2 linked regions of the Methylicorpusculum oleiharenae genome follow. The protein of the gene in region 1 interacts with the protein of each later gene in a pairwise test. Links are inferred from orthologs where the notes say so. Each region holds a gene or a part of one and is shown on either strand. Other genes may lie near its edges.

Region 1 (9,600 bases):
GGCGCTGAGTTTGACAGTTCATACAGCCGCGGTGCACCTGCTACTTTTCCGTTAAACAGAGTGATTGCCGGCTGGACAGAAGGCGTTCAACTGATGAAAGAAGGGGCAAAATACCGTTTCTACATTCCTGCTGAATTAGCTTACGGAACCAGAGGAGCCGGCCCTAAAATCGGTCCTAATTCCGCTTTGATTTTCGATATCGAGCTGATTAAAGTCGAATAAACCGTCGGACTCACATACAGAAAAGCTCAAGGTGCAAGGCAATCAACTTCACCTTGAGCTTTTTTTTGCCCAAACCATTGCCCAGCCCCAAGCATATGAATACGTTTCAATTGTTTGCCACTACACCCAAAGCCATGGAGCAGATTCTGGCTGAGGAACTTAAACAATTAGGTATAACTGATGCCAAGTTAACAGTAGCCGGTGTTGCCTTTGAAGGCTCACTGGAAACCGCTTACCGGGTCTGCCTGTGGTCTAGAATTGCCAACCGGGTTTTACTGGTACTGAGCAGCTTTCCTGTCAACCATCAGGATGATCTGTATAACGGCGTAAAACAAATCAACTGGTTCGAACATATGAAACCGGACGATTCAATGGCGGTGACTTTCAGCGCCAAAAACTCCAAAGCAATAAACAACACGCACTTTGGTGCGCTTAAAGTCAAAGATGCTATCGTCGACCAAATGCGCGCCAAATTCAACAAACGCCCCAATATAGACACGGAACAACCGACAATACGCATCAATGTCTATCTGAATGGCGAAAACGCGCAATTGAGCCTGGATCTTTCCGGAGAAAGCTTACATAAAAGGGGCTATCGTGATACGCAAGTCAAGGCGCCGATAAAAGAAAATCTGGCCGCCGCCATCCTGCTGCGCGCTGGGTGGCCTGACATAGCCAAACAAAACGGTACACTGATAGACCCGATGTGCGGCTCAGGTACCTTACTGGTCGAAGCCGCAATGATGGCGGCTGATTATGCGCCCGGCTTGCTGAGAACGCATTATGGCTTTTTAGGCTGGAAAAAACATGACGCCGCATTATGGCAAAATTTGCTCAGTGAAGCGGAATTACGCAAAAACACCGGCATTGAAAAACTGCCGGTCATTGCCGGTTTTGATAAAAGCAGCCAAAGTATCAATGCGGCATTGACGCATATCGATAACGCCGGCTTGAGCCGGAAAATTCATGTCGAACGCCGTGACATTGTCGATGCAGAGCCCGCAGCCGACTGGCAACCGGGATTGCTGGTGTGCAATCCACCGTATGGCGAACGCTTGGGGGATGAGGACTCAACATCCGAACTTTACCGGCAATTCGGCGATATATTAAAAAGCCGCTTTACAGGCTGGCGAGTCGCACTGATTATCAGCAACTCAGAACTTGGCTTCAGGCTGGGCATACGCTCACAAAAACCCATCACACTTTATAATGGAGCCCTGGAATGCACACTGTTGCGCCTTACAGTGGATGAGACTGCGTTCTTTATACCGAAGCCCAAAAACAGAGAAGAAAAGCTGTTTCAACTTGCTCAAAACACCCCGTCTGAATCAGTCGACAACAGCGCTGAAATGTTTTCCAACCGGGTAAGAAAAAACCTTAAAAAACTGACGAAATGGGCAAAGCTGCAGAATATTCATTGTTATCGCGTTTATGATGCAGATCTGCCGGAATATGCTGTCGCAGTTGACCTATACCAAGGTGATAAAACCTGGATTAATGTTCAGGAATATGAACCGCCAAAAACGATAGACCCAGACAAAGCCGATCAGCGGCTGGCCAGCGTTATAGCAGAAATACCCAAGCTGTTTTCGATTCCCGCTGATCAGGTTTTTTTGAAAATCAGGCGTAAAAAGCAAAACAAGGATCAGTATGAAAAGCAGGGCGATCAAGGCCGGTTTCATGTCATTGAAGAAGCGGGATGTAAACTGCTGGTCAATTTTGAAGATTACCTGGACACGGGCTTGTTCTTGGACCACAGGCCGATCCGTGCCAGAATTCAGCGGGAAGCCAAAGGCAAACGTTTTCTGAATCTGTTTGCTTATACCGGGAGCGCTACGGTTCATGCGGCAATGGGCGGCGCTCAGTCGACTACCACCGTCGACATGTCAAAAACCTACCTGGATTGGGCTCAGAAAAATCTGGCGTTGAATGGCATAAAAGGCAACCACGAAATTATTCAGGCCGATTGCAAAACCTGGTTACAGACTGAAGCGGACCGGCTCTATAAAAAACGGCAATACGATCTCATATTTCTGGATCCTCCTACATTTTCCAACTCAAAACGGATGGAAGATGTGTTCGATATTCAAAACGATCATGTAGAATTGATTTCAGATGCCGCAGCGCTTTTGGCTACGACGGGTGTACTCTATTTTTCCACTAACTTTCGACGCTTTAAAATGGACCATGAGGCACTCTCGGGACTGGTGATCGAAGATATATCGGCAGCAACACTGCCGGATGATTTTGCCAGAAATCCAAAAATCCATTATTGCTGGAGAATTCAAAAATGCTAAAACAAGTCAGGATATTGGTGTCAGGGCGAGTGCAAGGCGTTTATTTTCGAGCCTTTACCCAAAAGAAAGCCAAGAATCTCGGTATTACAGGGTATGCGAAAAATCTTTCCGATGGCCGAGTTGAAATCGTTGCATCAGGCTCAGAAGATGCCGTTGATCAATTGATCAAGTGGTGCTACAAAGGCCCCATCACTGCGCGTGTTGATCATGTTGAAACTGAATCACTGAACGGGGAAGCTATTCCTCCCGGTTTCAATGTGAGTTAATCCGCCGGACACGGCTTACCCCGTTATCGTACGGTTGCTTAAAACTTAATTACCGAAGCGCTCTACCGGCTTTTCAATGAACCATTTACACGAGGGGATCCTTATGTCTGTTAAATCCAAGTGGCTTTTCCCGTGGCTGATACCTGCCATGATGTTCGCATTTGCACAACCGGTTGCGAGTGAACAAACAAATACTCAGCCAGCACCTAACGGCTTACAAATTCCAAAAAACTATAAGGACTGGCCGGTTTTAGGCATCTCGCATAGAACCGATAAAAACTCATTACGGGTCATTCTGGGTAATAGTGTAGCGATCAAGGCGGCCCGTAGCGGTCAAACCAATCCTTGGCCGGACGGCACAATCCTGGCCAAACTGGTATGGAAGGACAGCGAACATCCGCTCTGGCCGGCCGCTACAGTTCCTGGCGATAAAGAACATATTGAATTTATGTTTAAAGACAGCAAAAAGTTTAAGGCCAATGATGGCTGGGGCTATGCGCGCTGGGTAGGAAAGGATCAAAAACCCTACGGAACGAACGCTCAGTTTGACCATGAATGCCATAGCTGCCATACCAGCGCAAAAGAGTCAGACTTTGTTTTTACCCGACCCGTCAAACTGCCTTAATTCTAAAAATGACAGGGCCAAATGGTGCATTAGCGATAGCCTAATGCACCGCCATTCTCACGGAAGCACAGTATTTGCGGACAGGTGAAAGCCTCATGTCATCGTAACTACAACGCTATAAGCTCCAGCGATTCACAGTTTGAGCTTTTAATGTTGCTTTGAGGAAAGGTGTAAGCCTTGCTAGGAACTCCGTAAACCCATCCATGGGAGCTTGACGGCCCGACATCCCCGCAAAGCTTACACCTTCCCTTTTTTATCATCAAACCGGGAATTGCTGCTATAAACTCGAAACTTTTGTAATAACTTTCGACGTGTGCTAATAGGTAGTTACAACCCCCACTGCAAATCCGGTAAATAGCCATGAATGACGACAAAACCGTTATTAAACCCACTTTATCGGCCAACGCCGCAGTGGTTGACGAAGATCGTACCGTGATATTTAAACCGGACGCGCTAAATGTAAGCTTGGTGGGCTCTCAGGGTGAAACCATTGCCACCTACTCATTTTCCGGCCGATTTACGGCAGGCCGTTCGTTGGATAATTCTATTGTTATCAAAAGCGATGTGGTCAGCCGTCATCACCTGGAAGTTAAATGGGAAAACGGCGGATGGTGGATTTTTAATCTGCAAAGTGCGAATGGCCTTTATATCAACGGCAGACTGATTCAACAAAAAGAAAAACTAAATCTGCCCTGCTCTGTTGCAGTGGGTCTTTCCGGTATTCAACTAAAAATCCAACTGGCAAAACACGCTGAGAATGCCGATCAGACGCAAGTTAAAGTCTTACTTGCTGAACCTTTGCCTGTTGAAAAGAGCCATGCGGCACGAAATTTATCTCAAGACCACATCAAAGCGCGCTTACTCGCCGAGGAAGCGGCAGACGATATGGGTGACTATACATTGATGGTTCGCAAGCTGATCCATGAAGACCGGGTCGTTCGAAAAAAGGGTTATAAAAAAATTATAGGGGTCTTAGGAAGTTTATTTTTGTTGTCCGCTGGATTGGTAGCCTATCAGCAGATTGCTCTGAACAATGCCCGCACACTGGCGATTGACATGTTCTATGACATCAAAATGCTGGAAGTCGGTTTATCGCAGGCCGATATCAGGCTAGAAGAAAGTGCGGAAACACTGGAAAAGACCCTGCGGGCCATCAGTACTGAAAAGTTGAGGATCGAACAGGAACAACTGAAATTGGAACAGGAAAAACTGGCTGCGGAAAGAAAACGCATGCTTCAGGACCGGGAAAGATTGGCGAATATGAAAGCCAAATACCGCCAGTATGTTGAAGAAGCCAACTCCTTACGCTTAAGGTTTCCAACAAAAGCCCAATACGAGGAAGAATTGATTGCGAAGGTCGCCAGGGAACTGGGGGAAAGCGAATTAGAACTGCCTGAAGACTTTGTGCTTGAAGTGAGAAAATATATTCAATACTGGCAAAGTTCGTCAAGAATCCAAAACGCGATAGAAACACTGGAAAAAAACAGTTTACTGCCGATTGTGATCAACACCCTCAAAAAACACGGGATGCCGCTCTATTTTATTTATTTACCCCTTCAGGAAAGTAATTACGATACTTATGCAATTGGCCCGGAAACTAAATATGGCGTTGCCAAAGGCGCCTGGCAACTGCTGGCAAGTACGGCGCAGCAATACGGCGTTGAACCGGGACCTTTGGCAAACGTGCCAGAGTATGATGAACTGGACGGCCGCTTCGATTTTAATCAAGCCACGCAAGCCGGTATAAAATATTTGAGGTATATCTACAGCACAGAGGCTCAAGCCTCAGGATTACTGGTTATGGCAAGTTACAACTACGGTGATAACCGGGTGAAGGGAATGATTAATAGAATGCCGGATAACCCACGCGAGAAAAACTTCTGGAAATTTCTTCAGCAATATGAACTGCCGAAAGAAACCAAAGACTATGTGTTTTATATTTTTTCCGCTGCCGTAATAGGCGAAGATCCGCAGCATTTCGGATTTAAATTCAATCCTCCTTTGTTTAATGCAAGCCCATAATTAGCCGCTGTCAAACTATCTGACCGGTAACGCTGGATTACTCAGAAATTGCTCTTCAAATCCATACCCACATAGATCGAAGCCACCTCCGAGCCGTATCCGTTAAAAAGTTCGGTGGCTCTTTTAGGCGTAAAAACGCCTGCTCCCAGGACCCGTTCACGGCTCTGACTCCAGCGAGGATGAGGTACGCTGGGATTGACATTGGCATAAAACCCGTATTCATTAGACGCACTTTTGTTCCACGCGGTTTGAGGCATGCTTTCCTGAAATTTGATTTTTACGATCGCCTTAATACTTTTGAAACCATATTTCCACGGCACAATCAATCTCAGTGGCGCACCGTTTTGTTTGGGCAATTCGTCATCATACATCCCGGTTGCCATTAACGTCAGTGGATGCATCGCCTCATCAATTCTCAAGCCTTCTTTATAAGGCCATTCCAGCACTTTACTTTTCTGCCCAACCATTACGAAGGGGTTATAAAGCGTTGTAAATTCAACAAACCTGGCTTTTGAGGTGGGCTTAAACTGTTTTAAAAGACCGGCTAGCGGAAAACCTATCCAGGGTACAACCATCGACCAGGCTTCAACACAACGGAACCGGTAAATACGCTGCTCCAGTGGATTATTTTTGAGAATATCATCCAGATCAAATACTCCCGGCTTTTCGCATTCACCTTCCACGGTAATCGTCCATGGACGCGTCGTCAGCCGTTGGGCAAGCACACTTGAATCTGTTTTATTCGTCGAAAATTCGTAGTAATTGGTGTAACCGGCAACATCTTCAAAATCATTGGGCTTCAGATCAGCAGAATAAGGCCCTATCGGCACTTTGGCATATTTTTTTTGCTCCGCCACTGATTCGCCCGGCAGAAAAGAGAGAGTAGCCGCTCCGGCGGCGGCTTTAATAATGGCCCTGCGTGCAGCAAAAACACGTTGATCGGTAACTTCTCGCTCAGGAATTGCGGCTTTCGTTTTGATTATCATCATTCATCCTGTTTGTAACGCATTGACAGCCAATAATCGATTGAAACATAACGGCCACCACCGTAAAAAAACAAAACCAGCAGCATAATAAAATAGGTCGCCGCAAATTCAATTCCGTTATTCAAGACAACGAAACTTCCATTTTCTGTCAATACATCGTAGTTACTGAATTGCTGCAAAATTGATTTTGCCTGTTCCAAACTTTCAATGGCTGAGCGCGTTCTGTCTGTTGCAAAAAGTCCTGACCCTGTTGCGATAGCCAGCCAGCCATTTTTAAGATGCACCATAACGCCTGCAACTATCATGATGACCATCAGCGGAATTGAAATAACCCGAACACTAAAGCCAATCAGCAGGAAAACAGCGCCCAACACTTCTATCAATGCTACCAAAAATACCATCAAATAAGGTAAAGGCAATCCCAGTCCCGAGTCGCTATTACCGAACCACTCGGCAGTCTCGGTAAAATTCATAAACTTTTTTGATCCTGCCATCCACAAAACAGGGACAAGATAAAGACGTAATGCCAATAAAACAATAAAATCAACATAACGTGATTTATCTAACCAGTTATTAAACAGATGTGTACTCTGCAGACATCTTTCGAATAGATGCTTATAGTCAATCTCTTTCAAATTCATCGCCTATCCCCTTAAAAATTCAGTTCTATGAACCACCTGACTGACTTTATAGTAAATTATTTGTAACTTATTCAGCGGAGCACCAAAACAAAAGTGATGCACCTTGTAGGTTGCGGTTGGCGATAGCCAACCCAACATTTCAAGGCCATGGCGGTAATTGTTGGGTTGTGAAAAAGCAGGCAACTCAACCTACGCTGAATAATGACAATTATTTCAAACAACTGACCTCTTAATGCTCAGTAAAACCCCAAGTGATTGCTGTGTCAATCGGCTTATTGCCAGGAAATCAATATGACAAATATTTTTGCCAACATCCCCGCCCAAATACCCGAGGAAATTATCGAAAATCTGATGAATAACGACATTATCAAAATTGAACGCATCATATCCAATGGTCATATCACTCCTTATGAAGAATGGTACGACCAAAGCCATGACGAATGGATATTGATACTGCAGGGCCAAGCGTTGCTGCGTTATGAAGAGTCGACTCAACCGCTAAAACTGGTAAAGGGAGACTATCTGCTGATACCTGCCCATCAAAAGCACCGGGTTGAGTGGACATCGCCGGATGAACTGACTATTTGGCTGGCTATCCACTGGAAAGCTCGCTAAATAAATCGCCCCCGCCCCGCGCTGATTCAACGCCTCTACTTCAGCCTGTTCTATTCATTTTCATAACTATAGACAGACTGGTTTTTCGGCTGAGCCTCAAAATACTTTTTGAAAGCAGGCATAAAACTGGCTGTAATAGGAATTGAGTAAAAACAATAGATTGCCGCCGCTTCTCCCGTTGAAACACCGAGTAACCATTGCGGCATAAACAAGGTCATGATGGCCATCACCAAATGGTAGGATGAAATTTTCCAGTTATTTTCCCAAAGAAATCCGCTGAATGCCAACGCAAATAAGGAGCCATGGGTAACAATCAGTCCAAAGGCGCTTGAAATGGCATAACCGATGTGATACTGCCCCATGAACAAACATGAAAACATCTTACCGATAAAATTAGGCGCAATACCAAATAACTGCCAATCATTGGGCAATTGCGTGAACATCAAAAAGCAAATACTCATTGAAGTGCCTATCATTGCCGCTTTCTTAAGAGCATCTCTATCGGTTGAATAGGTTGCTAAAGCCGGCATAATGGCAAACGCCTGTAAACTGATATGGTAAGCAGATAATTCGCTCAACAATAAATTGGTCCCATAACCACATTGGTCCGCAACCGGATAAGCAAAGTATTGAATAAATTCCATCAAAGAAAAATGAAAAATCGCATAAGCTCTAGCGAAGCGAACCCAAAAAGCCTCTTCCTTATCCATGATTGTTAGACTTGAAGCAACCAGCCCCGCGATACCGAGTCCCAAAGACATATTTGCACTAAAACACATAAAAAATCTCATCAGTCAGTAAAAAAAATCAGCTCACCTTCATCTGCTAGATGCAGGCTATTTGGTTAATTTGCACATATTCAACTATTTTTGATTTGTTTTGGATTGTTCAGGTTATTACCGCTAACACGGAATTATACCTTTTTGATGAGCGGGCGCGCGCTCTCATCGACTTCTTAAACAACGTAGGTATTTCCTGCGGTTTTTTTAGCAACGTAAATTAACCAAAATCAGCAAGGCATTTTATATAAAATACAGGGTATCTGCTCACCTCCTCCAATTTTATTGGGTGTAGGTGGTTGATTGAAAAGGCTTCTGCAACAGGGATGTTGCAGAGAGCTACAGGGACGTGTTTACGCGTCCTTTGAAATCAAGCACCTACGCCTATAATTCAAAGCGGGCGAGTAGTTACAATACAGAACCTTACCGGCAACAAATTTTCATTGGGAACAACCGGGAACAACTCGCGGCAAATCATATAAAAAATATTAATGTTATACTTTCAGCCGTAACATAACGATCTGCTTATTTACCACCAAAATTATAACTATACTTGGCAGATCCACTGCTCTCTTTACTCCTATCTGATCGAAAAAAATGTCTGGCATCAGAGGATGCGGGTACGTTTGGCGAGGATGTTCGGCAGCAGAGAACGCTGCCGTTTAGCCCCCATGGAGGGGTTCACGGCAGTCCTCGACAGGCTCATCCTGAACCTTTAATAAAGTCAAACAATTTTTCAGTATGTAAGGAGTAATTCTCAGGAATTATCCCAAAACTGATATAGCTAATTTAAGCTTTTGCAAATGCCAAAAGTTTCTGTTTGACTCCAATTGACAGGAGGACAAACCCTTATGCTTAAAATTATCCATTCCCCATGATTTAAAGATACCTTTTAATCATAACCGACTTTTTTAACTCCTGGAGCAATTGTATGGGTCCCCATTACCTGAGTCCATTTTTCACCCCTAGAAGCGTCGCTGTCGTAGGGGCTACGGAGCGGCCTGAAAGCGTGGGCCACCGGATCATGATCAACATGCAAGAGGCCGGCTTTAGCGGCGGGCTTTATCCCGTCAATCCGAACCGCGACACGATCTGCGGCTTAAAAGCCTATCCTGACTTGGCTGCAATACCTGAAAAAATTGAATTG
Region 2 (16,690 bases), 150 kb from region 1 along the record:
GCCAGATAGATTGGGTATTGATCCCTTTATTATTGCTCGTTTCCGTAAGCGGTTTCCTGGTGTGGAATTGGCCTCCGGCAAAAATATTCATGGGTGATGCCTGCAGCGGATTTTTAGGGTTTGTGTTAGGTTTGCTGGCCATTATGACCTCAATAAATGGGGCTTTGAATATCTGGTGCTGGTGGATTTTATTGGCGGTATTTATAGTGGATGCAACAACAACGCTGATCATACGAATGTTAAGAGGTGAAATTTGGCATCAGGCGCACAGAAGTCATGCATATCAAATTTTATCCAGGCGCTTGGCCTCGCATAAAAAAGTGACTCTTGGCGTGTTGTTAATCAATATTTTCTGGCTGTTACCCTTGGCTTATTTAACTTTGAAAGTTGAGGTATGGGCGCCATTAATTTGTTTGCTGGCAATGACCCCTTTGTTTTTTTTAGCATATACAGCGGGTGCCGGGACGACGAATGATTGATTGAGGTTTTGTGCAGTTCTACCGATTGTTAGCTTTGCTTGGAATTCCAAAGCATACATTGGGCGGTCAGTTTTAAACTTTTAATGATAAGGAAATGAGTGATCTTTTTATGATAATGAATTGAAAATGGAACGGCTAGCTTATTGGTTTCTTATGCTGTCCCGGCCCAAAAAGGCAGTCATCACGATGAGTGCGGATGTGTTTTTTTCGGTCTTTGCGCTGTGGCTGGCTTTTTCGTTAAGACTCGGGGTGTTTTATGTGCCCACGGATCATATTTGGATTTTGTTTGTTTTAGCACCGTGTACTGTTATTCCTATTTTTATCAGGATGGGTTTATACCGGGCAATTATTCGTTATATCGGGGTTAGGGCACTCGCGACCATTACGCAAGCCGTTACGCTTTATGCTTTGATATTTGCCGCATTGGTTTTCCAATTAAGACTCGGTCTTGTTCCTAGAACTGTCCCGCCATTGAATTGGCTACTCATGTTGTTTTTTGCCTCGGGAAGCCGGTTCATGGCGAGGTGGTGGTTTGGCGATTTATATGCCCGTCTTACGGCAAATACTGAAAAGGAAAATACCCGCAGAAAAAATGTCATCATTTACGGTGCAGGGAGCGCCGGCGCACAGTTGGCGGCAGCATTAATCAATGGCAGAGAATATAGGCCAGTTGCGTTTATTGATGACGACAGTAAATTGCATAAGCAAAAAATCAATGGAATAAGAATTTATCCTCTAAGTGCGCTGACCTACTTGATTGAGCGCCATAAAGCTGCCGATTTGTTATTGGCTATTCCTTCTGCGACCAGAGCCCGGAGAAGCGAAATAATCTCACGATTGGAACCTTATCCTGTTCACGTCAGAACAATGCCTGGCATGGCCGACATGGCGCAAGGCAAGGTTACATTTGATGAGCTGCAAGAAGTTGATGTTGCTGATTTGTTGGGCAGGGATGCTGTAACGCCGGATCCCCTACTGTTGACAGCTAATATTTCCGGCAAAGTGGTGATGGTAACCGGTGCCGGGGGCTCGATTGGATCTGAATTATGCCGGCAAATCTTTGCCCTCAAGCCGTCCGCACTTATCCTGTTTGAAATGAGCGAATTTTCGCTGTATGAACTTGAAAAGGAACTACTCAGCAGCTTAACTCGTTTGAATGCGCAGCTTCGCATTGTGCCGGTCTTAGGTTCGGTGCTTAATCAAAAGCGGGTGGAGAAAATTTGTACGGTATTCGGTGTTCAGACTATTTATCATGCGGCCGCCTACAAGCATGTGCCAATGGTGGAAAAGAACCCGGGCGAGGCGGTGTTAAATAATGTATTTGGTACGTTAAGCCTGGCTAAGGCCGCAATTCAGTCAAAAGTGGAGACATTTGTGCTCATCTCCACAGATAAGGCGGTAAGACCCACCAATACCATGGGGGCAACGAAGCGCTTTGCCGAGTTAATATTACAAGCGCTGAGCGTGGATAATGTTGAAAATCATAAAATACGTTTCACAATGGTCAGGTTTGGCAACGTATTGGGCTCTTCAGGGTCAGTTGTGCCTTTGTTCAGAGAACAGATAGCACGAGGAGGCCCCGTTACAGTTACTGATTCCAGAATAATCCGGTATTTCATGACGATTCCTGAAGCCTCTCAGCTGGTTATTCAGGCAGGGGCTTTGGGGCGGGGTGGCGATGTATTCGTGCTTGATATGGGCGAACCTGTCCGTATTCTGGATCTTGCCAGGCGGATGATCCATTTGAGTGGGCTTACAGAAAAAAACAATACCCAGCCATCAGGTGATATAGAGATTGTGTTTACCGGATTACGGCCCGGCGAGAAGTTGTATGAGGAGCTACTGATTGGCGAGAATGTTTCTGAGACAAGTCATCCCCGCATTATGCGTGCGCAGGAAGAGATTGTGCCGTGGAAAATGCTAAACCAAAAACTGCAGGAATTGGAGAAAGCGACTCTGGCAGATGATTACGAACAGGTTAGAAAGATCTTTAAGGATGTTGTGTCGGGTTTTGCGCCACAATGCACCATAGAGGATTGGATTTGGACTGAAACGACCGGCAAGCTGTCCGGGGTAAATCAGTTAAAGATCCGCAAACTAAATCAGATCAACTGAATATCAGGCCAAAAAAAACCTCCCAATGCTTTTTGCAGCAAGGGGAGGCGAAAGATCAAGCAGAGTTTATGAGGAGGAACTGCTTGCAGGTACTACACCAGAAGGTAAAAAACATCTCTTTGATTAAATATTCCCTATTTAGGGTTTTAATCCATACTATCAAGTTTTTAATTTAGGTCTTATAAATTTAACCTGGATAATACTGGGTAAATCAATAGTTTCTAGTTCGAAATGGCTGCTAAGAAAAAAAACGATCAATCAACACTTGCTGGCTACTATACAGACATATAATTTGCTTACAATAGTCCAAAAGATAAATGGATTGTTTCTTGTGATTAAATAAACCATAATGTCAATAAGTTTTTATGGTTTTTGTTAACTTGAAACGGTTTAAGCTTAAAGGTTTAAAATTTGTGTGCCGCTGAGAGGTTTAGTCTGAATTGCTAGCCGCAGAAATTAAACTTTGGCTGGACTGATCTTTAAATTTAGGAGTGGAATTTGGATAAGCTAACGAGCATGACTGTTTTCGTAAAAGTAGCAAAAGCAGGAAGTTTTGCGGGTGGTGCTCGGGATCTGGGAATTTCCAGAGCTATGGCGACAAAACATATTATGCAATTGGAAGGCCATTTAGGTACACGCTTATTCAATAGAACAACGCGCAGTCTAAGTTTGACTGAAGTAGGCGGTTCTTATTTGGAGCGTTGCCAGCAGGTGCTTGAGGAAGTCGAAGAAATGGAAGCTGCGGTGACACATTTGCAGACTGAGCCCCGAGGATTACTTAAAATAAGTGCGCCACAGGTCATTGGTGCAACTCAAATCGCACCGGCTATCGCTGAGTTTCTTAAATTGCATCCCGATTTATCGGTAGAAATGATTTTACAGGGGAATATAGGTGATCTGATTGATGAAGGCATCGATATGGCAATACATTTAGGTGGCGTGGAAGATACCAGCATGATTGCCAGGAAACTTGCCAGTTCGCCTTTGGTGATCTGTGGTTCACCGGCTTATTTTGAAAAACATGGAGAACCAAAATCACCGGAAGATTTGGCCGAGCATAGCTGCCTGATCAACTGGGCCATACCCCCAAGAGACCAATGGCGATTTAAAGGTGCTTATGGCGACTTTATGGTTAAGGTTTCCGGGCGAATCCAGTCAAACGTGGCAGACCCGATTCGGGTTGGGGCAATTCAAGGCCTTGGGTTGGTCATGCTGCCCAAATATATTGTTGGCCGAGATATTGAAAAAGGTAAATTAAAACCGGTCCTTGAAGAATATGGATTGGATCCCCTGGAAATTCATGTCATTTACCCCCATCGTAAATATTTGTCGGCAAAAGTGCGGCGATTTTTGGACTTTCTTCAAGATTGGCTACCTCATCGAATAGGTATTGAAGGCAATAGAACGTGGAGTCAGTAGCTGTCAAATGGGATCGTACCTATGCTGATAGTGATCCTGTCAATGCTCAACCCTGTGCAGTATTAGCCGAAAATAGTTATTTGTTACCCGGTGAAGGCTTGGCTTTGGATTTGGCGTGCGGACTGGGCGGAAATGCCTGTTTTCTGGCAGCGCAGGGACTGATTACAGAAGCGTGGGATTGCTCGGGTGTCGCACTGGCTAAATTAAAACAGTATGCCGGGTCAAAAAAGCTTAACGTTTCTGTGCGACAATGTTTTATCGGTGCAGAATGTTTTGTACCCTCCCGTTTTCATGTCATAGTAGTCTCAAGGTTTCTTGACCGGACTCTGTGTGATGCGATAATAGCGAGCTTAGTGCCGGGAGGTTTGCTCTTTTATCAAACATTTACTCTTACCAAGGTGAATGAGAAGGGTCCATCGAATCGAGATTTTCTGTTGGAAAATACAGAATTACTCAAGCTTTTTGCGCCGTTAGATGTGCTGTATTACCGGGATAATCAGCGTATTGGCGATACTTCACAAGGTCTTAGAAATGAAGCTCAATTTATAGGGCGGAAACAGCTTAAGTCTTTAGATTGAGGCAAAAAACTGTTTGAATAGTCAAGACCAATAAACAGGCATTAACACACAAAGGAATAGCTGAGCTAATGCCTTTAAAAAATCATATTTTAATCAACACAATACTAGAGTACATTTTAAGTGATCCAACAATTAAGAAATATTGCAATCATTGCTCACGTAGACCATGGCAAAACAACCCTGGTAGATAAGTTACTGCAACAATCGGGGACTTTCAAAGACCATGAAAAGATTTCTGAGCGGATGATGGACTCTAACGATCTTGAGAGAGAGCGCGGAATTACGATTCTGGCGAAAAATACCGCAATTGATTGGGAGGGATATCACATCAATATTGTGGACACCCCGGGCCATGCCGACTTTGGCGGTGAAGTTGAACGGGTACTCTCAATGGTAGACTCGGTCCTGCTTTTGGTCGATGCCGTGGATGGTCCTATGCCGCAAACGCGTTTTGTGACGCAAAAGGCATTTGCATTGGGATTGAAGCCTATCGTGGTAATCAATAAAATTGATCGCCCCGGCGCTCGTCCTGACTGGGTTGTTGATCAAACCTTTGATTTATTTGATCGTTTGGGTGCAACTGATGAACAATTGGATTTTCCTATTATCTATGCTTCAGCCTTGAACGGTTATGCAAGTTTGGAATCTACTGCTACCGAAGGTGATATGACGCCCTTATTCCAGACGATTGTTGATAAAGTCAGTCCGCCTAATGTTGATTTGGAAGGTCCTTTCCAAATGCAGGTTTCCAGTCTGGATTACAATTCCTATGTGGGCGTTATCGGCATTGGCCGGATTCAGCGTGGCGCTGTTAAGTCAAATATGTCACTGACATTGATCAATCGCGAAGGCGTGACGCGCAAAGGACGTATTTTGCAAATATTCGGGTTTCACGGTTTAGAACGAGTGGAAGTGCCTGAAGCAAGAGCTGGCGACATTATCGCGTTTACCGGAATTGACAAGCTGGAAATTTCGGAAACCTTGTGCCATCCTGATGCGGTAGAGGCTATGACGCCACTGTCTGTGGATGAGCCTACCGTGACCATGACGTTTCAAGTCAATAATTCACCGTTTGCCGGTAGAGAAGGTAAGTATGTCACCTCAAGGCAGATTCGCGAGCGCCTGGAAAAAGAACTGCAGCATAATGTGGCGCTGCGTGTAGAGGATACAGAGGATCCCGATAAATTCAAAGTATCCGGTCGCGGCGAATTGCATTTGTCCGTATTGATAGAAAATATGCGACGTGAGGGATTTGAGCTGGGAGTTTCCAGGCCGGAAGTCATCATCAAGGAGATCGATGGCGTAAAATGTGAGCCGTTTGAAATGGTGACCATTGAGGTGGAAGAAATTCATCAAGGCACCATTATGGAAAAAATGGGTGACCGCAAAGGCGATTTACAGAATATGGTGCCGGATGGTAAAGGCCGGGTCCGTTTGGAATATATTGTGCCTTCAAGAGGCTTGATCGGTTTTCAATCCGAATTTTTGACCGCAACGTCAGGATCAGGCCTTCTTTATCATGTGTTTGAAAATTATGGGCCGCTCAGACCGGGAACAGTGGGCAAACGTCAACGTGGCGTGCTAATCTCAATGCTGCAAGGAAAAGCCGTCTCGTTCGGTTTGTTTAACTTACAGGAACGTGGCGATTTATTCCTGGTACACGGTGATGAAGTTTACGAGGGAATGTTAGTGGGCATACATTCGCGAGCTAACGATTTGGTGGTCAATCCTACCAAGGCCAAGCAGTTGACGAATATGCGAGCATCCGGAAGCGACGAGGCGTTGACATTAAGCCCGATTCAAAAATTTACGCTAGAACAAGCTTTGGAATTTATCGATGAAGATGAGTTGGTGGAAGTAACACCCAAATCGATCAGGTTGCGCAAAAGGCTACTGACCGAAAATGATAGAAAGCGGGTATCACGTTCAGGCGTATAAAAATGCGGTCTGGTATTTTAAATTATTGGTAATTGTTTAGCGTGGTTTGGGTTGCGTTCATTTCGCAACTCAACTTTTGAGACCATGGTTTTGAAATGTTGGGTTGGCTGTCGCCAATCGTAACCTACGCTGAATAATTTCAAAAACTAAATACAAATAATGATAAGAGTTGTACAGCAGAGAATTGAAAAAGTTTGTTGTGCATACTCTCAACATAATAGACAGCATCTAGAAACTTTCATAGTAGAATGTTTGGATTAACCTTTAGTCTATAGTTGTTATGGAATCACGCACCGCGGAAATCGAGCGCAACACGCTTGAAACGCAAATAAAAGTTAAGATTAATTTAGATGGAACAGGAAATTCATCCTTTTCAACGGGTATTCCTTTTCTAGAACACATGCTGGATCAGATTGCCAGACATGGCCTGATTGATATGACCATTGAAGCAAAAGGCGATTTGCATATTGACGATCATCATACTGTCGAAGATATCGGCATCACGCTGGGCCAGGCTTTTGCTGCCGCGCTGAGTGACAAAAAAGGCATTTATCGCTATGGACATGCTTATGTTCCTCTGGATGAAGCATTATCCCGGGTTGTGATCGATTTTTCAGGCCGCCCCGGCCTCGTTTATGATGTCAAATTTCCCAGAGCCAGCGTTAGCCGTTTTGATGTTGATCTTTTCCGGGAATTCTTTCAGGGATTTGTTAATCATGCGGGTGTTACCTTGCATATCGATAATTTGAAAGGGGTCAATGCACACCATGTTGCTGAGACCATATTCAAAGCAATGGGACGCGCCGTCCGTATGGCCGTAGATTTAGATCCACGTATGGCGGGCATTATGCCTTCTACCAAAGGCGTTCTTTAATTTCACACTATTATGTCTTCAGTCGCTGTCATTGATTATGGAATGGGTAATTTGCATTCCATCGCTAAAGCTCTGCAACATGCAGATTCCCAAATTGATATCAGTATCACGAATAATCATCAGACCATTCTTGATGCGGATCGCATTGTCTTTCCCGGTGTGGGTGCAATCGGCGATTGCATTCATGCATTACAGGAAAACGGTCTTACCGAGATCATAAAAACAGTTGCAGGCGATAAACCTTTTCTGGGAATTTGTCTCGGCATGCAGGCATTGCTGACCGATAGTGAGGAAAGCAGCGGTGATTCGGATCAAAACTGCGAACTCAAGACGCAAGGTTTAAATTTGATTGCCGGACATGTCGTCCGTTTTCCTGAGCACTTAAAAGACCAGGATGGAAACACATTAAAAGTGCCGCATATGGGCTGGAATCAAGTCCATTTTAATGTCCATCCATTATGGGAAAACATCAGTCAGGCGAGTCGTTTTTATTTTGTCCATAGCTATTTTACGGTCCCTGATGATAAATCAGTGATCTCGGCCACGGCCGATTACCCAGAGGCGTTTGCCTGTGCTTTAGCGCGCGAAAATATATTCGCGGTTCAATTTCATCCCGAAAAAAGCCAGACGGCAGGTCTTCAGCTTCTGCGCAATTTTTTACATTGGGATGGGCGTGTTTAACCTAAGTTTTGTCCGGTCACCTTTCCGGCATTCAGTAAGATCTTTAGGAAGCTATTATTATGTTGCTGATACCTGCAATTGACTTAAAAGAAGGAAAATGCGTACGCTTGCGGCAGGGCAGGATGGACGAAGATACGGTTTTTTCAGATGATCCGGTAGCTGTTGCCGGTAAATGGGTGGAAGCCGGAGCCAAGCGGATTCATTTGGTTGATTTGGACGGCGCATTTGCCGGAAAACCAAAAAATGCGGCTGTCATCCATCGTATAGTCCAGGCTTATCCGGAACTTCCTATTCAAATCGGGGGCGGTATCCGCGATGAGGATACGATTCAAAGCTATCTCGATGCAGGTGTTCAATACGTGATTATAGGAACTAAAGCGGTCAGCGCGCCGCATTTTGTAAAAGATGTTGCGATTGAGTTTCCCGGTCATATTATTGTCGGTCTGGATGCAAAAGAAGGAAAAGTGGCGATTGATGGTTGGTCCAAATTATCGCATCATGATGTGATTGATTTGGCTCAAAAATTTGAGGCAGACGGTGTCGAGGCCATTGTCTACACCGATATTACAAGGGACGGCATGATGAACGGTGTCAATGTAGAAGCCACCGCAAAATTAGCCAGGTCAATCAACATTCCAGTTATTGCTTCAGGCGGTATCACGGATATCAGGGACATTCAAGAGCTGGGCAAATATGTCAGTGATGGAATCATGGGTGCCATAACCGGCCGGGCAATATATGAAGGAACTCTTGATTTTGCCTCCGCTGCACTGTTAGCCGAGACATTCGATTAGTTATGGGCTTAGCAAAACGCGTCATACCTTGTCTGGATGTTGATAATGGCCGAGTGGTCAAAGGTGTAAAGTTTGTCGATATCAGAGATGCCGGTGATCCTGTTGAAATTGCGAGACGTTATGACCGTGAGGGCGCAGACGAACTGACCTTTCTCGATATAACGGCCACTCACGATAACAGGGAAACGATTGTTCATGTCGTCGAACAAGTAGCCAGTGAAGTATTTATTCCTTTGACCGTGGGTGGGGGCATAAGAACCCTGGACGATATCCGGCGCATGTTGAATGCAGGTGCTGATAAGGTTGGTATTAACAGTGCAGCGGTATTCAATCCGGATTTCGTCAGGCAGGCTGCGCAACGATTCGGATCACAATGCATTGTTGTTGCAATAGATGCGAAAAAAGTCAGTGGTCTACACGAAGCCAACCGGTGGGAGATTTTTACTCATGGAGGCCGAAAAGGAACCGGTATCGATGCGGTTGAATGGGCAAAGAAAATGGTTGATTATGGCGCGGGTGAAATTTTATTGACCAGTATGGACAGAGATGGCACGCGTGAGGGATTTGATCTGATCTTGACTCGTGCTATCAGTGAAGCGGTTTCTGTTCCGGTCATCGCTTCAGGCGGAGTGGGTAATCTGGAGCATCTTGCTGAAGGCATTATGGAAGGTAAAGCCGATGCGGTTTTGGCAGCCAGTATTTTTCATTTTGCTGAACACAGTGTGCTTGAAGCCAAGCAACATATGGCATCACGCGGCATTGAGGTGCGTTTATAGTGACAGGCGATTGGTTGGATGAAATACGCTGGACCAGCGAAGGTCTGATACCGGTCATCGCCCAGCAGGCCGATACCGGAAAAGTGTTAATGTTTGCCTGGATGAATCGTGAGTCGCTGGCATTGACGGTCGAGGAAGGCTATGCGGTCTATTGGTCCCGGTCAAGAAACCGGCTTTGGCGCAAAGGCGAAGAATCCGGGCACAGACAGAAAGTCATTTCACTTTACCTGGACTGTGATGAAGATGTTATTTTATTAGCCGTTGATCAGCACGACGGTATCGCCTGTCATACCGGGCGGCACAGCTGTTTTTACAGAAAACTGGTCGATGGTCAATGGCAGGCTGTTGATCCGGTACTAAAAGACCCTAAAGCGATATACAATCATGAATGATGTTTTGCAACAATTAGCCGATATACTGGAACAGCGCAAACAGGCGACGGAAGAAAAATCTTATGTTGCCAGCCTCTATGCAAAAGGTTTGGACAGTATTTTAAAAAAAATTGGTGAAGAGGCTACAGAAACGGTTATTGCCGCTAAAAACGGTGATAAAGAGCAAATTATTTATGAAACAGCAGACTTGTGGTTCCATTGCATGGTGTTGCTGGCTCAACAAGGTCTGGGGCCGGAGCAGGTCCTGCAAGAATTACAGCGGCGCTTTGGTTTATCCGGATTAGAGGAAAAAGCAAAACGCAAAAAAAATTAACATCATTTCGGCATAAGCCAATTCGGAGTCAAAATGGGCATCAGTGTTACTCAATTACTCATAGTTTTAGTTATCGTCATTGTGTTGTTCGGCACAAAAAGACTGCGCAATATCGGTTCAGATCTGGGCGGCGCCATCAAGGGTTTTCGTTCAGCCATGAAAGATGGAGAGGCTGGAAAAAACCTGCCGGATAAAGATGACGAAGACGATATCGTCAGTCATGTCGAATCAAAAGATGACAAAAAAGTTTAGACAACATTATGTTTGACGTTGGTTTTTGGGAAATTTGCATGGTGGGTTTGGTCAGTCTGCTAGTGATTGGGCCTGAACGACTCCCCAAGGCTGCGCGGATTGCAGGCTACTGGCTGGGTAAAACACGCAGTATGGTCGCGGCTGTCAAGGCTGAAATCAAAGAAGAATTACAGGCTGAAGAGATTCGGCAAACCTTGCGGGAACATGCGTCACTTGAAGATCTGAACGAAACTATTTCAGAAGTCAAACAGGCTTCCCAAAACCTGAAAGAATCAATTGATTCCGTTCCCAAACAATTGAGCGGAAAAACAAAGCCTGTCGATGAGTAAACATACTTTTGATCATCAAGAAGAACTGCCTTTCATCTCGCATTTAATCGAGCTACGAAATCGGATTTTAAAAGTCGTTCTTTCTGTTCTGGTTGTGTTTCTGGGTTTAGCGACCTATGCAAATCAGATATACAGTTATCTGGCCGGACCGCTGTTAAAGCATTTGCCAGAAAATAGCACGATGATTGCGATTGATGTCGCATCCCCTTTTTTCACTCCGTTTAAGCTGGCGTTGGTTCTTTCGGTATTCATAGCAGTGCCTATTATCCTGTATCAATTCTGGGCTTTTGTGGCGCCGGGGTTGTATAAGAACGAACGGAAAATGATCCTGCCGCTGCTTGTTGCGAGCACATTTCTGTTTTACTTGGGCGTGGCTTTTGCCTATTTCGTCGTTTTTCCGTTGATTTTCGGGTTTTTAACGGCCGCAGCACCGGAAGGGGTTGCGGTAATGACGGATATCAGTAAATACCTGGATTTTGTGCTAACCCTGTTTTTTGCTTTCGGCATTTGCTTTGAAGTGCCGATATTCACCATAGTTCTGGTTTGGACAGGTTTGACATCGCCGGCTGATTTAGCCGAAAAGCGTCCTTATGTGATTGTTGGGGCTTTTATTATCGGGATGTTGCTGACACCACCCGATGCAATATCACAGACCTTATTGGCTATTCCAATGTGGATGTTGTTTGAAGTAGGCCTATTGTTCTCGCGTTTATTCGTACGCAAACATGATAACGACTTGCAAACCACGACCGGGGAAGATGAGTGATTATTTAGTCAAACAACTTCACATTTATTCTTCCGATATAAAAATCAAATTATGCAGTGATTCTGCCAGCTTTTCGTTACCTGTTTCGTTGAGGCGCAAGGTATCGGCGGTCAGCGCCGGGTCCTTCATCAAATCAGGTACTAAGTCCAATTCGACGGGCACATTCTGGCGAGTCGCGAGTTGCTGATAGAACGATGCGCTGAAACCGCTTTGAGGATGAGAAGGCAGTCCGAGAAGCAACACTTTGATATTGCGATTTTTGATCTCGATGATCATTGCTTCCAGGTTAGTTATCGTTTCTTCATGCTGAATATTATTCTGCATGTCACTGCCTCCGTGAGCCAGAATAACAAGATCGGGGTGCTGCTGATCCAGCAATTCGATGAGTCTGGCAATTGCATCGCGAGTCAGTTCTTTAGTTTTACCGCCATTGATTACTGGAAGCAGAGTGAGCTCGCTAAGAATATTCGGGTAAGCATTCGGGTCGGTAAGTGTTGTGCCGTAGGTCAGATTGTCCCCAAAAGCCAGAATAGTGGCATTTCTCGGCAGACTTATAGAAGTCAACTGAAAGTGTGCGCAAGCAGTCAGCAGCAGGCAGATTAAAATAAAAGAATTTTTTATGGGGTTCATAGGCTTATGCAAAAAATTGTGCTGATTACCGGTGCGGCCAGGAGAATAGGAGCAGTCTGTTGCCGGTTGTTACATCAACAGGGCTTTAATATGATTTTGCATTATAGGTCTTCGGGTGATGATGCGCGAAACCTTTGTGCTGAACTGAATGATCTTCGTCCCGACTCTGCAGTGGCTTTGTCCGGTAATTTATTGGATATGCAAGCTATTGATGCTTTGGCCAAGGAGGCGGTAGCCGTGTGGGGGAAGCTGGATGTGTTGGTAAACAATGCATCGTCTTTTTATCCCACACCTTTGGATTCGGTGACTGAGAGCGCTTGGGAGGATTTGCTGGGCACAAATTTGAAAGCGCCTTTTTTCCTGGCCAAGGCTTTGCTGCCGGAGCTTCGCTGCCGCCAGGGCTGCATTGTCAATATTGCAGACATACATGCTGAGCGTGGCCTGGAGGGTTATCCTGTATACAGCATTGCTAAGGCGGGATTAGTTGCTATGACCAAGGTGCTGGCTAAAGAGTGCGGCCCTGAAGTCAGAGTCAACACCGTTTCTCCCGGAGCGATATTATGGCCTGAATACGACAGTACCGAAGCCGAGCAAAAGAACATTATAGAAAAAATTCCACTGGGTCATTGCGGGAAGCCGGAAGATATTGCACGGGCAGTGAAATTCCTTATTCAAGATGCTGATTATATTACAGGGCAGGAGATCAAGATTGATGGAGGGCGGACGCTGTCTTGCTAAGCGAACTTTATTGGTTTTAAACAGTGTTTAACCATTCAGGTATGACTTTCTGTTGATCAATGCGGCGTTTATCAAAGCTATCCCATATTTCAGCATAAGTACGATGACTGATAGGGTGACGGAGGTCAGGCGCAATTTCGGCAAGCGGTTCCAACACAAAAGCATAGTCCTCGATTTCAGCGCGAGGGATTTGCAGGCGGCCATCATTAAGTATCAAGTCATCATAAAGAACAAGATCGAGATCCAGCGTTCTTGCCGAGAATTTTTTACTATCTCGGCATCGGCCGTGATTTAATTCAATCTCTCTGAGACGCTGAGCGACGCTGTTTACATCCAGGTTTGTATTGAAACCGACAATCAAATTGTAAAAATCCTCGCCTTCAAAGCCCACGGCCTTGGATTGGTAAACACTGGAAATCAGTAATTCACCGAACAGTTGTTTTAGCGCATGTAGGCTGGAGGGGATATTGATATCCTTATCAATGTTGCTGCCAATGCTTATGAAGCAAAGAGCCATGTTATTGATGTCCTCGTTCGATAATTATGCCAACGTCATTAGCGCCACGAATAGCGCCTTTTTTATTCAGCGTGATTTTAACCCGGCTGATATTAAACTCGTTCAGAATTAGCTGAGCTATCTCCTCAGTTAATTTTTCGACCAAAAAAAACTGGCTTGATTCGACGAAAGCGATCACGCGTTTCGATACGGTTTTGTAATCGAGCGTATAGCTAATGTCATCGGTTTCAGCCGCTTTTTTTATGTCGAAGGCCATTTCAATATCAAGAACCACTGTCTGTTTTGTGGTTCTTTCCCAGTCATAAATGCCAATGATTGTTTGTATTTCCAGCCCGCCTAAAAAAATAATATCCATTGTCTTTTCCGGTTATCATGTGCGCTTTAAAAAAGGTAAGTATCAGGGAATTGACTCTGGGTTACAAGTTTGGCGTTGTCGAGAGGTAAACAATGTTTGAATGGTCATTTATTCCATTAGCTTATTTGGCGGGTTCGATTTCGAGTGCGATTTTGGTCTGCAAGCTAATGGGTTTGCCGGATCCACGTGATCAAGGATCGGGCAATCCAGGTGCAACTAATGTGATGCGGATAGGGGGTAAAAAAGCAGCGGCCATTACCTTGCTCGGCGATTTGTTGAAAGGTTTGCTGCCGGTCTATTTTGCAAATCTGTTGAATGTATCTCCAGAGATTTTGGCAATGACCGGGCTGGCTGCATTTTTAGGCCATTTGTACCCTGTTTTTTTTGGTTTTAAAGGGGGAAAAGGGGTGGCAACATCAATAGGTGTGCTGCTCGGTTTTTCATGGTGGTTAGGTTTGATTTTTATGGCAATCTGGTTTTCCATTTACAAGATTTCAAAAATTTCCTCTTTGTCAGCATTAGTTGCCTCAACCATTTCTCCTATCGTAACCTGGTACCTTACCAAAGAAATATATCTGTTGTTAGCCGCTCTAGTGATGACAATTATTTTGCTTTGGCGTCATAAAAGTAATATCCAAAGACTGTTAGCCGGGCAAGAAGCTTGACGTTTTATTGTCCACTCCGGGCAATTCGTTGATAGGCCAGCGAGGCCTGGCCTGAATGCATAAGTCGTCGTGTTGGTCCGCTAAAAACCTTTGGCAGCCTGCGTAGGCTACCATGGCTGCATTGTCGGTACAAAACTCAAACCGGGGGAAATAAATGGCAGCATTTTCTTTTTTTGCCATTGCCGTGAGTTCATCGCGAATAGTGGCATTAGCACTAACGCCGCCGGCAACAACCAGCTTTTTCAGCTGGGTCTGTTGGAGTGCGCGTTTGCACTTGATGCTTAAGGTTCCGGCTACGGCTTTTTGAAAAGCAAAAGCAATGTTGGCTTTATCCTGTCCTGTTTGAGATGTGCTGAGTAAGGTATTCATCGTGAATGTTTTTAATCCGCTAAAGCTAAAATCCAGGCCTGGCCTATCGGTCATAGGTCTGGGAAAGCTATAAACAGGCTGGCCTTGCTCTGCCAATTTGGCTAGTCGGGGACCGCCTGGATAGGGCAGGCCCAGCATTTTAGCCGTCTTGTCGAAAGCTTCTCCTGCCGCATCATCCAGGGACTCACCCAATAACACATAGTTACCCAAGCTTTTAACGGCTACCAGCAGGGTATGTCCGCCTGAAATCAGTAATGCCAAAAAAGGAAAATCGGGCGGGTCTTTTTCCAGTAAGGGAGCTAAAAGATGTGCTTCCATATGGTGAATAGCAATAGCAGGGATGTCCAGGCTCCATGCCAGACTGCGAGCGGTGGTTGCACCCACAAGCAGCGATCCCATGAGTCCTGGTCCGGCCGTATAGGCAATGCCGTTGATGTCATGTTTATCCAGGTTTGCCTCATTCAGGCATTGGTTTATCAAAGGTATCAACTTTCTAATGTGGTCCCTGGAAGCCAGTTCCGGAACAACGCCCCCGTACTCGCTATGCATCTCAACCTGGCTGTAAACAAGGTGATGACAAAGGCCTAATTTCGAATGATAAATTGCAACGGCAGTTTCGTCACAGGATGTTTCTATGCCTAGAGTGTACATATTTTTGAAATAATTAATAAAAAATGTATAATTGAGAGTTTCCTTGTGTCAGAGACTCTTTAGGGGTCTTATTTTTCGATATTATTATACAGGTTAGTAAAATGCCGTCAGTTAAAGTAAAAGAAAACGAACCATTTGACATCGCAATCCGCCGCTTTAAGCGTGCGTGTGAAAAAGCAGGCGTTTTGTCTGAAGTGCGTCGTCGTGAATTCTATGAAAAACCCACTGCCGAGCGAAAACGCAAAGGTGCAGCAGCGATAAAAAGACATTTGAAAAAATTGGCTCGTGAGCGTTATGCACTGAAAAACTTGCGTCGCGGACGCCCACAAATTTAATCTTTTGCGGGAGCAGGCTAGATGGATTTATTAAAAGACCGGATCAGGGAAGATATGAAGGCCGCTATGAAAAGCGGAGCCAAAGTTAAGCTAGGCGTGATACGCTTGATTATGGCTGCAATTAAGCAGCGCGAAGTTGATGAAAGAATAGAATTGGATGATGAGCAGGTTATTCTTGTGCTGGACAAGATGGTCAAGCAGAGAAGAGAGTCAATTCGACAATTTCGTGCCGCAGAAAGAATTGATCTTGCTGAAATTGAAGAGGCCGAAATTGTAGTCATACAAGACTATTTGCCTCAGGCCTTGACAGACGAAGAGATCGATTTAATGATTCGAGAGGAAGTCGAAGCACAAGGAGCGGTATCTATTAAAGATATGGGTAAAGTGATGAATGCTCTTAAGGAGAAGATGCAGGGACGTGCAGATATGGCTCAGGTAAGTATAAAAATAAAAAGTGTCTTGGCGGGATAGTTCCGCCATTCTTACCTCAGGCGGAGTTCCACATAACATATACACAATTTGCCAAGCTGAAAAGCCGGTCTTTTGCGGTTCGAAAATGGTTTGTATGCTTTATGGAATTCCATATTGTTACAGTGGCAGTTGGGCAAAGATCATGCGGTATTTGTGTCTGTTTATTCAGGGAAAGCCTCTTAACTCATTCGAGATATAAGGTGAATGATGTCGGGTAGGATACCTTCCTCGTTTATAAATGACCTTCTGGCGC

What was found.
Region 2: the proteins of rlmKL (region 1) and typA interact in binary tests that used the Escherichia coli proteins (3 or more experiments, as listed by UniProt). The link is inferred for Methylicorpusculum oleiharenae from one-to-one orthologs.

What each region holds. Positions count from the first base shown.
Region 1 is NZ_WUTY02000001.1:942,740-952,339, forward strand. What follows is about bases 1-2,918. They hold rlmKL (bifunctional 23S rRNA (guanine(2069)-N(7))-methyltransferase RlmK/23S rRNA (guanine(2445)-N(2))-methyltransferase RlmL), read left to right. Parts: upstream 1-317; coding sequence 318-2,519; downstream 2,520-2,918. Other genes in these bases: GO003_RS04450 (FKBP-type peptidyl-prolyl cis-trans isomerase), read left to right, coding at 1-222; yccX (acylphosphatase), read left to right, coding at 2,513-2,785; GO003_RS04465 (cytochrome P460 family protein), read left to right, coding at 2,889-2,918. Also shown: more of GO003_RS04465, read left to right, coding at 2,919-3,410; GO003_RS04470 (FHA domain-containing protein), read left to right, coding at 3,771-5,432; protein-methionine-sulfoxide reductase catalytic subunit MsrP, read right to left, coding at 5,474-6,415; GO003_RS04480 (HvfX family Cu-binding RiPP maturation protein), read right to left, coding at 6,418-7,059; GO003_RS04485 (cupin domain-containing protein), read left to right, coding at 7,351-7,674; GO003_RS04490 (DUF5765 domain-containing protein), read right to left, coding at 7,725-8,453; GO003_RS04495 (bifunctional acetate--CoA ligase family protein/GNAT family N-acetyltransferase), read left to right, coding at 9,385-9,600. UniProt on the Escherichia coli protein: Specifically methylates the guanine in position 2445 (m2G2445) and the guanine in position 2069 (m7G2069) of 23S rRNA. Methylation occurs before assembly of 23S rRNA into 50S subunits.
Region 2 is NZ_WUTY02000001.1:1,090,516-1,107,205, forward strand. What follows is about bases 4,183-7,120. They hold typA (translational GTPase TypA), read left to right. Parts: upstream 4,183-4,711; coding sequence 4,712-6,529; downstream 6,530-7,120. Other genes in these bases: GO003_RS05145 (class I SAM-dependent methyltransferase), read left to right, coding at 4,183-4,591; hisB (imidazoleglycerol-phosphate dehydratase HisB), read left to right, coding at 6,810-7,120. Outside these bases: GO003_RS05130 (MraY family glycosyltransferase), read left to right, coding at 1-479; GO003_RS05135 (polysaccharide biosynthesis protein), read left to right, coding at 606-2,594; GO003_RS05140 (LysR family transcriptional regulator), read left to right, coding at 3,093-4,013; more of GO003_RS05145, read left to right, coding at 4,001-4,182; more of hisB, read left to right, coding at 7,121-7,403; imidazole glycerol phosphate synthase subunit HisH, read left to right, coding at 7,416-8,084; hisA (1-(5-phosphoribosyl)-5-[(5-phosphoribosylamino)methylideneamino]imidazole-4-carboxamide isomerase), read left to right, coding at 8,144-8,878; imidazole glycerol phosphate synthase subunit HisF, read left to right, coding at 8,881-9,654; hisI (phosphoribosyl-AMP cyclohydrolase), read left to right, coding at 9,654-10,046; GO003_RS05180 (phosphoribosyl-ATP diphosphatase), read left to right, coding at 10,039-10,359; Sec-independent protein translocase subunit TatA, read left to right, coding at 10,393-10,611; Sec-independent protein translocase protein TatB, read left to right, coding at 10,620-10,940; twin-arginine translocase subunit TatC, read left to right, coding at 10,933-11,706; GO003_RS05200 (GDSL-type esterase/lipase family protein), read right to left, coding at 11,731-12,336; GO003_RS05205 (pteridine reductase), read left to right, coding at 12,343-13,074; folK (2-amino-4-hydroxy-6-hydroxymethyldihydropteridine diphosphokinase), read right to left, coding at 13,091-13,591; and 6 more genes. UniProt on the Escherichia coli protein: A 50S ribosomal subunit assembly protein with GTPase and nucleotide-independent chaperone activity, required for 50S subunit assembly at low temperatures, may also play a role in translation.